3 regions of the Kitasatospora sp. NPDC057512 genome follow, and region 3 is predicted to be linked to each of the others. Evidence: riboswitches for the same ligand, from Rfam matches in the RefSeq annotation. Region 3 holds a riboswitch; each other region holds the start of a gene.

Region 1 (3,267 bases), on a different contig from region 3:
CACCAGGTCGGCGTCGGCCAGCTCCTCCGGCCTGGTCGCCCAGCGGACCAGCACGCCCGGCTCCTGCGCGAGCGCGTCCATGTCGGTGAAGTTGGACAGCCGGGGGAAGCGCACCACGGCCACCCGCAGCACGTCCGCGCCGAGCGGTCCGGGCCCGTCCGCCCGGTCCGCCACCGTGGACAGGTCCAGCGAGTCCTCGGCGTCCAGCCAGAGCCCGGGCAGCATCGGCAGCGTGCCCAGCACCGGACGGCCGGTCAGCTCGTGCAGCATCTCCAGCCCGGGCGCCAGCAGCCGCGCGTCGCCGCGGAACTTGTTGACGAACCAGCCCGCCACGTGCCGCTGGTCCTCCGCCGACAGCAGCGCCAGCGTCCCGTACATCGCCGCGAAGACCCCGCCGCGGTCGATGTCCCCGACCACCACCACCGGCAGGGCGGCGGCCGTGGCCAGGCCCATGTTGGCGATGTCGCGGTCGCGCAGGTTGATCTCGGCGGGCGATCCCGCGCCCTCGCAGACCACCACGTCGTAGCGGCCGCGCAGGTCGGCCAGGCACTCCAGGGCGCGCTCCAGCAGGACGGGCTTGCGCTCGCGGTAGTCCAGCGCGCCGACCTCGGCCACCGGCCGGCCGAGCAGCACCACCTGGCTGCGGCCGTCCGCGCCCGGCTTGAGCAGCACCGGGTTCATCGCCGCCTCCGGCTCCACCCGGGCGGCCTGTGCCTGCATCGCCTGGGCGCGGCCGATCTCGGCGCCGTCGGCGGTGACGAAGGAGTTGAGCGACATGTTCTGCGCCTTGAACGGCGCGACCCGTACGCCCTGGCGGGCGAGCCACCGGCAGATCCCGGCCGTCACTACGCTCTTGCCCGCGTCCGAGGTCGTCCCCGCGACCAGCAGTGCGTTGCTCATGCCCGTCCCCTCTTCAGCAGTGCCCGCAGCAGGACGTGCCCCGCGACCGTCGTACCCAGCGCCAGTGCGCCCACCCGCCGGGAGAGCGCGCAGGCCCGCTCGATGTCGTCCACCGTCACCGGCCGCAGCTCCGCCCCCAGCACAGGCCGGTGCTCCACCCGCTCCCCGTACCGCAGCGTCCCGCCCAGTCGTACGCCCACCGCGCCGGCGAACGCCGACTCGGCCTGGCCCGCGTTCGGGCTCGGGTGCGCGGAGCCGTCGCGCCGCCAGACCCGCCAGGCGGTCCGGGGCTCGGGGGCGGCGGCCACCGTCAGCAGCGCCGTCAGCCGGGCGCCCGGCCAGCCCGCCACGTCGTCCAGCCGGGCCGAGGCCCAGCCGAACCGGGCGAAGCGGGGCGAGCGGTGGCCCACCATGGCGTCCAGGGTGTTGACGGCGCGGAAGGCCAGCAGGCCGGGAGTGCCGGCCAGGGCGCCCCAGGTCAGCGCGTTCACCACGGCGTCGGCGGTGTTCTCGGCCACCGACTCGACCACCGCCCGGGCGATCTGCTGCCCGTCCAGCGCGCTCGGGTCCCGCCCGCACAGGTGCGGCAGCCGCTCCCGGGCGGCCGCGAGGTCGCCGGCGGCCAGCGAGCGGCCGATGGTGCGCGCCTCCCGGGTCAACGAGGTGCCGCCGAGCACCGTCCAGGTCGCGGCCGCCGCCAACGCCGCCCGGCCCAGCGGGCGCCGGCCCACCGTACGGTCCAGGGCGAGCGCTCCGGCCGCGACCGTACCCACGCACAGCGCGGTGTACCCGGCCCCGGCGGCGCGGCCGTCGCGCCACAGCCGCCGCTCCAGCCGGGTCGCGGCGCTGCCGAAGACGGCCACCGGGTGGCCCCGGCGGGGGTCGGCGAAGCGGGCGTCGGCGGCGTAGCCCGCAGCGGCGCCGAGCGCGAACACGGCGGCGCGGGCCAGCGGGCGCGAGGCGCGGGTCAGTGGGCCCCGAGCGCGGCCGGGCGGGCGCGGCGCAGGAGAGGGCGAAGGCGCGCGCGGGGTCATCGGCCGCACGGCGGAGGGCAGCTCGGAGTCCGGCCGGGCGGGGCAGCCTGCATCGCGTGCGTGTCCTCACTCAGGGTCCGCGCCCTGGATCGACGTGACGGCGGCGAGAGTCTCCTGGCTTCCGGGTCGAACGCACCCCCGGAGCCTTCCAGCGGCCGTCGACGGCCCGCCGTGGCGATGTTCCGAGCGTGCTCCCCGGTGACAGTGGCGGGACCGCGCCGGACTTCCACCGGCTTCCTCTCCATGCCTCCGTTTGGCCCCAGGATCCCATCACGGGCCCGAACCGGGAGTCAACCGAGGTCACGGAGGGGTTGGTCACACGGGGGCGCCGCTGACACCCCGTCGGATCGCCCGGCGCGGCCCCGCCCCGACCGCCCGCCACCGGTACCCCGCCACCGACACCCCCGAGCACCCCGGGACCGCCGCCCGGGTGACCCGGACGGCCCAGCCCGGTGGCCGGTCGGGCGGAGCGCCGGTGAACTGGGGCTCGAACACCGTCCGGTCCGTGAACAACATCCGTGAACAACGTCCGTGAACAACAGAGCGGGGAGCGAAATGCGTTGGGGAACCGCCGCCGTCGTGGCGGCCGCCGCGGTGGGGGCCGCCGTACTGGTGGTCGGCCGCCGGGCCTCCGAGCGGATGGTCCGTCCGGTGACCGCCGTCCAGGAGTCCGGACCGGTCCTGGTCCGGGCCCTCGCTCCCGGCCGGGTCACCTTCACCCGCAGCCCCGCGAGCCTGCGCCCCGGCCGCTGGGCGGTCGAGTGGGCGGACGGCGGGCACGCGGTCGTCGAGGAGGTCCTGCACGCCGACGAACAGGGCGTCACCCGCCGGCTGGCCCGCGCCGACCGGGGCACCCTCGCCCCCGGCACCGAGGTCCGCTTCACGCCCCGGGTCCACCTCGGCGACCCCACCGAGGCGCTCGGCCTGGCCTTCGCCGACACCGCCGCCGACGGAGAGCTCGGCGCCCTTCCCGCCTGGCGGCTCGACGGCAAGCGCGGCACCTGGGTGATCCTGGTGCACGGCCCCGGCGACGACCGCCGGCAGACCCTCCCGGTGCTCCCCGTCCTCGACCGGCTCGGCCTGCCCGCCCTCGCCGTCACCTACCGCGGCGACCGCGGCGCCCCCGCCTCCCCGGACGGGCTCAGCCACTTCGGCGAGACCGAGTGGCGCGACATCGAGGCGGCGGTCCGGCTGGCGCTCGACAGCGGCGCGGGCAAGGTGATCCTGTACGGCTGGTCCGTCGGCGCGACCATGGTGCTCCAGACCGTGGCCCGCTCCGCCTGGTCGCACGCCGTCCGCGGCCTGGTCCTCGACTCGCCCGTGCTCGACCTGC
Region 2 (3,267 bases), on a different contig from region 3:
CGGCGCTGATGGGCCGCAACGGCTCCGGCAAGTCCTCGCTCCTGTGGGCCCTCCAGGGCTCCGGGCCCCGCCAGGGCGGCAGCGTGAAGGTCACCGGCGCCGGGGGCGGACCGGCCGCGGACCCCAAGCGGCTGCCCGCGGCGCGGGCCCGGCAGCTGGTCGGGCTCGTCCCGCAGACCCCCACCGACCTGCTGTACCTGGAGACGGTCGCCCAGGAGCTCGCCCAGAGCGACCTCGAAGCCGACGGCGCCGGCGGGCCGACCGCCCGGCAGGTCCTCGACCGCCTGGCCCCCGGGATCCCGGACGGCACCCACCCGCGGGACCTCTCCGAGGGGCAGAAGCTGGCCCTCGTCCTGGCGATCCAACTCGCCGCCGCACCACGGGTCGTGCTGCTGGACGAACCCACCCGGGGGCTCGACTACCAGGCGAAGGAGGCGCTCACCGGTATCGTCGACGCCCTCGCCGCCGAGGGCCGTACGGTCGTCGTCTCCACCCACGACGTCGAGTTCGTCGCCTCCGCCGCCGACCGCGTCGTGGTGATGGCCGAGGGCGAGATCGTCGCCGACGGGCCCACCGCCGAGGTCATCGTCGCCTCGCCCACCTTCGCCCCGCAGACCGCCAAGATCCTCGCCCCGCTCGGCTGTCTGACCGTGCGTCAGGTGGCGGCGGCCCTGGATGCGGCGGAGGCCGCCCGGTGACCGCCGTCCGGATCCCCGGCCGGGCCCGCGTCGTCGTCGCCCTGGCCGCCTTCGTCGGGCTGGTGGCCTTCACCTGGCCGTTCGTCGTCGCCCCCGGGAGGTTCGGCTCCAACTACGCGCCGCCGCTGATCTTCGGCGCCCTGCTGGTCCTGGTGCTCGCCGTCGTCATCGCGGAGATCTCCGCGGGCGGCATCGACGCCAAGGCCCTCGCCATGCTCGGCGTCCTGTCCGCCGTCAACGCCGGACTCCGCCCGCTCGGCGCCGGGACCGCCGGAGTGGAGACGGTCTTCTTCATCCTGGTGCTCGCCGGCCGGGTCTTCGGCCCCGGCTTCGGCTTCACCCTCGGCTGCACCTCGCTGTTCGCCTCGGCGCTGCTCACCGGCGGGGTCGGCCCATGGATGCCGTACCAGATGTTCGGCTGCGCCTTCGTCGGCATGCTCGCCGGGCTGCTGCCGGGCGCCGGGCGGCGCTGGGAGGTGCCGCTGCTGGCCGGGTACGGGGCCTTCTCCGGCTACCTCTTCGGCTTCCTGCTGAACCTCTCCTTCTGGCCGTTCTCCACCGATCCGAACAGCTCGATCGCCTACCTGCCGGGCCTGCCCTTCACCGAGCAGTGGCACCGCTACCTGCTGTTCGACCTGGCCACCTCGCTCGGCTGGGACACCGGCCGCGCCGTCACCACCTTCACCGCCGCGCTCGTCGTCGGGCCGGCCGTCCTCACCGTCTTCCGCCGCGCGGCCCGCCGCGCCAACTTCGAGCCCACGGTGCGCTTCGAAGCCCCGCCCGGCGGCCCGACCGGACTGATCGCGGACATCCACGCCGCCCTGCCCGGCACGCCGGATACCCCGAAGCGGACCTGACCGCAGGCGCCGCGAGGCAACGGTGGCGTCCCACCATGCGGACGGGTTCCGAGATTCCCGCGCCAGGCCGGCGCTTTGCCCCTAAGCTGACGGTGCAGCTGGTTCGCCCTGTCCGCCAGGCAGGGCGTCGCAAGAGGGAACCCGGTGACGCCTTTCGACTGGCCAGTCCGGGACTGCCCCGCAGCGGTGAGTGGGAACGACCGCCGTCATACGCACTGGACCCGGGACGGGTCTGGGAAGCGACGGCCAGTAGGTGTCCGCCCTTCACGGGACGGACGCGCCCGCGAGTCCGAAGACCTGCCACTGCCCGCCCGCGGACGATCCGCGTGCGGCTATCCGGTGACCTCGTGGGCGGGTCGGCGACCATACCTGGCGGAGCAGGCCCGTACGCGTTCTCGTGACGGCCGTCGCCGGGTACGTCATCCCTTCGCGCCCTCGTGCCGTCTCCGGGTTTCTGAGGAGACAGACTCGCGAAGGAGAGTCCCTTGACCACGAAGTCCGCAGCCGCGGCGAGCGTCGCCACCGCGTACGGCTACCCCCGCCAGGGCCGGGGCCGGGAGCTCAAGAAGGCCATCGAGGGCTACTGGAAGGGCTCGGTCGCCGCCGAGGTGCTGCTGGCCACCGCCGCCGACCTGCGCCGGGGGAACTGGCAGCAGCTCGCCGACTCCGGCGTCGAAGAGGTCCCGACCGGTGACTTCTCGTTCTACGACCACGTGCTGGACACCACGGTCGCCGTCGGCGCGATCCCGGCCCGGTACCGGGACGCGGTCGAAACCGACCCGCTGGACGGGTACTTCGCCATGGCGCGCGGCAACCAGGACGTCGCGCCGCTGGAGATGACCAAGTGGTTCGACACCAACTACCACTACCTGGTACCGGAGTTGGGTCCGGACACGGTGTTCACGGCGAACCCGGCCAAGGCGGTCGGCGAACTGCGCGAGGCGCTGCTGCTCGGCCACGCGGCCCGCCCGGTGCTGGTCGGGCCGGTCACCTACCTGCTGCTCGCCAAGCCGGCGCCCGGGGTGGCCGCCGACTTCCAGCCGATCACCCTGCTGGACCGGCTGCTGCCCGTCTACGCGGAGCTGCTGGCCGAGTTGCGCGCCGCCGGCGCCGCGTGGGTGCAACTGGACGAGCCCGCGCTGGTGCAGGACCGCACCCCGGCCGAGCTCAACGCCGCCGCCCGGGCCTACCGCGAGCTGGGCGCCCTCACCGACCGGCCGAAACTGCTGGTCGCGAGCTACTTCGACCGGCTCGGCGACGCCCTGCCCGTCCTCGCGAAGGCCCCCGTCGAAGGCCTGGCGCTGGACTTCACCGGGCCGGCCGCCGCCAACCTGGACGACCTCGCCGCCGTCGGCGGCCTGCCCGGCAAGCGGCTGGTGGCGGGGGTGATCGACGGGCGCAACATCTGGATCAACGACCTGGAGAAGTCCCTCACGACCCTGGCCACCCTGCTGGGCCTCGCCGACACCGTGGACGTGGCGCCGTCCTGCTCCCTCCTGCACGTGCCGATCGACGCCACCCTCGAACGCGACATCGACCCCCAGATCGCCCGCTGGCTGGCCTTCGCCAAGCAGAAGGCCGCCGAGGCGGCGCTGCTCGCCCGCGGCCTGCGCGAAGGCACCGGCGCGATCGCCGCCGACCTCGCCGCCAACCGGGCCGACCTGGCCTCCCGCGCGGGCTCGCCGATCACCCGTGACCCGGCGGTGCGCGCC
Region 3 (3,267 bases):
GTCGCGGGTCTGCTGGTCCCAGACGCCGAGCTCCTTGAGCTCGCGCACCAGGTACGGGTTGACCTGGAGGAACTCGCCGGACAGCGTCTCGCGCTTGAACAGGTTGGACACCTGCGGCTCGATGCACTCGTACACGCCGGCGATGGACGCGATGGTCGCGGTCGGCGCGATGGCCAGCAGCAGCGAGTTGCGCAGGCCGGTCTCGGCGATCCGGGCGCGCAGCGCCGTCCAGCGGTCGGCCCACTGCGGGGCGGCCGTCGGGAAGTGGTCGATGTGCAGCTCGCCGCGGGCGGCGCGGGTCTCGCCGTACGCCTCGTGGCGGCCGAGCTGCTCGGCCAGGTCGGCGGAGCGCTCGTACGCGGTGAGCATGATGCGCTCGGCGATCAGCGTGGACAGGCGGGCGGCCTCGGCGGAGTCGAAGTCGATCCGCAGCTTGAAGAAGACGTCCTGGAGGCCCATCACGCCGAGGCCGACCGGCCGCCAGCGGGAGTTGGAGGTGCCGGCCTCGGTGGTCGGGTAGAAGTTGATGTCCACCACGCGGTCGAGGAACGTCACGGCGGTGCGGACGGTGGCGTCGAGGCGCTCCCAGTCCATGGCGCCGATCAGGTCGTCGGCGGTGGCACCGGGGGCCACGTGGGCGCCGAGGTTGACCGAGCCGAGGTTGCAGACGGCGGTCTCGGAGTCGTCCGTGACCTCCAGGATCTCCGTGCACAGGTTGGAGGAGTGCACGGTGCGGCCCGGCAGGGCGGTCTGGTTGGCGGCGCGGTTGGAGGCGTCCTTGAAGGTCATCCAGCCGTTGCCGGTCTGCGCCAGGGTGCGCATCATGCGGGCGTACAGGGTCTGCGCCGGGATGGTGCGGACGGCCTTGCCGGCCAGCTCGGCCTTGCGGTAGGCCTCGTCGAAGTCGGCGCCCCACAGGTCGACCAGCTCCGGCACGTCGGCCGGGGAGAACAGCGACCAGTCCTGGTTGGCGTTGACCCGGCGCATGAACTCGTCCGGGATCCAGTGCGCCAGGTTGAGGTTGTGGGTGCGGCGGGCCTCTTCGCCGGTGTTGTCGCGGAGCTCCAGGAACTCCTCGATGTCGGCGTGCCAGGTCTCCAGGTAGACGCAGGCCGCGCCCTTGCGGCGGCCGCCCTGGTTGACGGCGGCGACCGAGGAGTCGAGGGTGCGCAGGAACGGCACGATGCCGTTGGACTTGCCGTTGGTGCCGCGGATCAGGCTGCCGCGCGAGCGGATGCGCGAGTAGGACAGGCCGATGCCGCCGGCGTGCTTGGACAGGCGGGCGATCTGCGCGTAGCGGTTGTAGATCGAGTCCAGGTTGTCCAGCGGCGAGTCGAGCAGGTAGCAGCTCGACATCTGCGGGTGCCGGGTGCCGGAGTTGAAGAGCGTCGGCGAGGAGGTCAGGTACTCCAGGCGGCTCATCAGGCCGTACAGCTCGGACACCTCGCGCACCGACTGCTCGCTGTCGCCGACCGCCAGGCCGCAGGCGACGCGGAGCAGGAAGTGCTGCGGGGTCTCGATCACCTTGCGGGTGATCGGGTGGCGCAGCAGGTAGCGGGACTGCACGGTGCGCAGGCCGAAGTACTCGAAGCGGTCGTCGCCCGAGGCGTCGATCAGCGCGTCCAGGGCGGCGGCGTGCTTGGCGACGAAGTCCGCGGTGGTGTCGCCGATCAGGCCCTCGGCGTGGCCGACGGCGATCGAGGCGGAGAAGGACACCGAGCCCTGGCTGTTCGCCTCGTCGACGATCTCCAGCGCGAGCAGGCGGGCGGCCAGCTTCGAGTACTGGGGGTCCTCGGCGATCATCGACGCGGCGGCGTCCACGGCCAGCCCGCGCAGCTCGGCGAAGTCCGAGCCGGCGTGGCGGCCGCGCAGCGCGGCGGCGGCGACATGGCCGGGGTCGACCTCGGTGAGGTCGGTGCTGCGGTCGGTGAGCAGCCGCAGCAGCGCGCCCCCGGGGTCGGAGACCGTCGGGTCGGTGAAGGCGGTACCGGAGCCCTGGGCGGGCAGGGTGGCTGAGGCAGCGGTGGTCAAGGCGCTCTCTCCTGGCGGCGATCGGCGGCGGTGCTCGGGGGCTACCGGGCCGATCTGGGCAGGGGAGCACGGCGCGAACGCAAAAAGCGTCGCGCGAGGTGACTCCCCGGCCCGCCCGCGAGGCCCGGAGGGGTACTGCTCGTGCCGGCGCGGCCTCTGCGGGAGGGCCGTGGCGCACGCCGTCGGCAGGTACTCGGACTCGCGGGGTGCGGCTGCTGGAGCCGCCCGCTCACCGCTGCGGGGCAGTCCCGGATTCGCACCGGGTTCCCCTGCATCGACAGCAGAAGCGAGCATACATGTAGTGCCGCCGGACTGCGGCGGCACCATATGTTGTGCCTGTCGTGTCGCGGATGTGCGTGGGCAGGGCGGCCGGTCAGTGCTTCAGATAGACCTTGTACGTACTCGAATCGCCGGTCGGCGAGGTGAATTGGGCGACCAGCCGGTAGTGTCCGGCGGTGCTCAGGGCCTCGCTCAGGGCCCGGTCGGTGGCCCTCGGCGCGGTGCTGTCGAGGACGACCATGGTGAACCAGCCGTCCCGGATCGCGGCCACGCTGCCGTCGTCGCCGTGGTGCTCGGTCCCGGCCCCGTCGCGGTAGTCCGTGCCGGCCCGCGCGGAGACCCACTGCTCGGGTTTGGAGACGCCGCCGAGGTAGTACTCGGCGAGTCCGTCGACCTCGGTGAGGTAGCGGCCCTGGGGCTCCGTGTGGACCCGCAGGACGGCCAGCAGGCGGCCGGAGTCGGGCCCGTTCTGGTAGCGCAGGGCGGACTGCTCCAGGCCGAGGGCGAGCAGGGCGACCCAGACCAGGATGCCGAGCTGGGGGTGGCGGAAGTGGGCGCCGACCAGCCGGGTCAGGCCGACCCCGGCGAGCGGGGCGGCGAGCAGCATGCCGTAGCCGAGGTGGCGGAACAGCGCGCCGGAGGTGCCGGTCCACAGGTGGGCGGCGGGGACCAGCAGGGCGGTGGCGGTCAGGACGGCCCCGAGCAGGGCGCGCCGGCCCCGGGTGGTGGGGAGGGCGTCCTTCTCCGGCGCGTCGTGCTCGGGCATCTGTTCGCGGCGCGCGTAGGCGATGGTGCCGGCCACCGCGAGGACGGTGAACAGGCCGGCCCACTGGAGCGTGCCGAGCAGGATCGAGCCGGCCGAGCCGGGGGCGTTGCCGCGCGAGGGCGACCACCCGGCGACCTTGCCGAGGGTGCCGTACGGGAGCAGCAGGACGAGGGTGCCGAGGGCCGCCAGCA

Evidence for each region. Region 3 has a riboswitch for cobalamin ahead of ACFU6K_RS16985 (ribonucleoside-diphosphate reductase subunit alpha). Riboswitches for the same ligand answer to the same signal wherever they lie in the genome.
Region 1: linked by a shared signal. The riboswitch ahead of ACFU6K_RS18870 (cobalamin biosynthesis protein) and the one ahead of ACFU6K_RS16985 (ribonucleoside-diphosphate reductase subunit alpha) in region 3 are both predicted to bind cobalamin.
Region 2: linked by a shared signal. The riboswitch ahead of metE (5-methyltetrahydropteroyltriglutamate--homocysteine S-methyltransferase) and the one ahead of ACFU6K_RS16985 (ribonucleoside-diphosphate reductase subunit alpha) in region 3 are both predicted to bind cobalamin.

The regions. Positions count from the first base shown of each region.
Region 1 covers NZ_JBHVET010000267.1:1,576-4,842, reverse strand. Annotated here, with positions in the region: gene ACFU6K_RS18875 (cobyric acid synthase) at 1-900, opposite strand, end outside; gene ACFU6K_RS18870 (cobalamin biosynthesis protein) at 897-1,835, opposite strand; cobalamin riboswitch at 2,042-2,175, opposite strand; gene ACFU6K_RS18865 (alpha/beta hydrolase family protein) at 2,490-3,267, shown strand, end outside.
Region 2 covers NZ_JBHVET010000180.1:6,307-9,573, forward strand. Annotated here, with positions in the region: gene ACFU6K_RS14765 (ABC transporter ATP-binding protein) at 1-698, shown strand, start outside; gene ACFU6K_RS14770 (ECF transporter S component) at 695-1,555, shown strand; cobalamin riboswitch at 1,638-1,875, shown strand; gene metE (5-methyltetrahydropteroyltriglutamate--homocysteine S-methyltransferase) at 2,041-3,267, shown strand, end outside.
Region 3 covers NZ_JBHVET010000225.1:6,526-9,792, reverse strand. Annotated here, with positions in the region: gene ACFU6K_RS16985 (ribonucleoside-diphosphate reductase subunit alpha) at 1-2,007, opposite strand, end outside; cobalamin riboswitch at 2,198-2,332, opposite strand; gene ACFU6K_RS16980 (glycosyltransferase family 39 protein) at 2,405-3,267, opposite strand, start outside.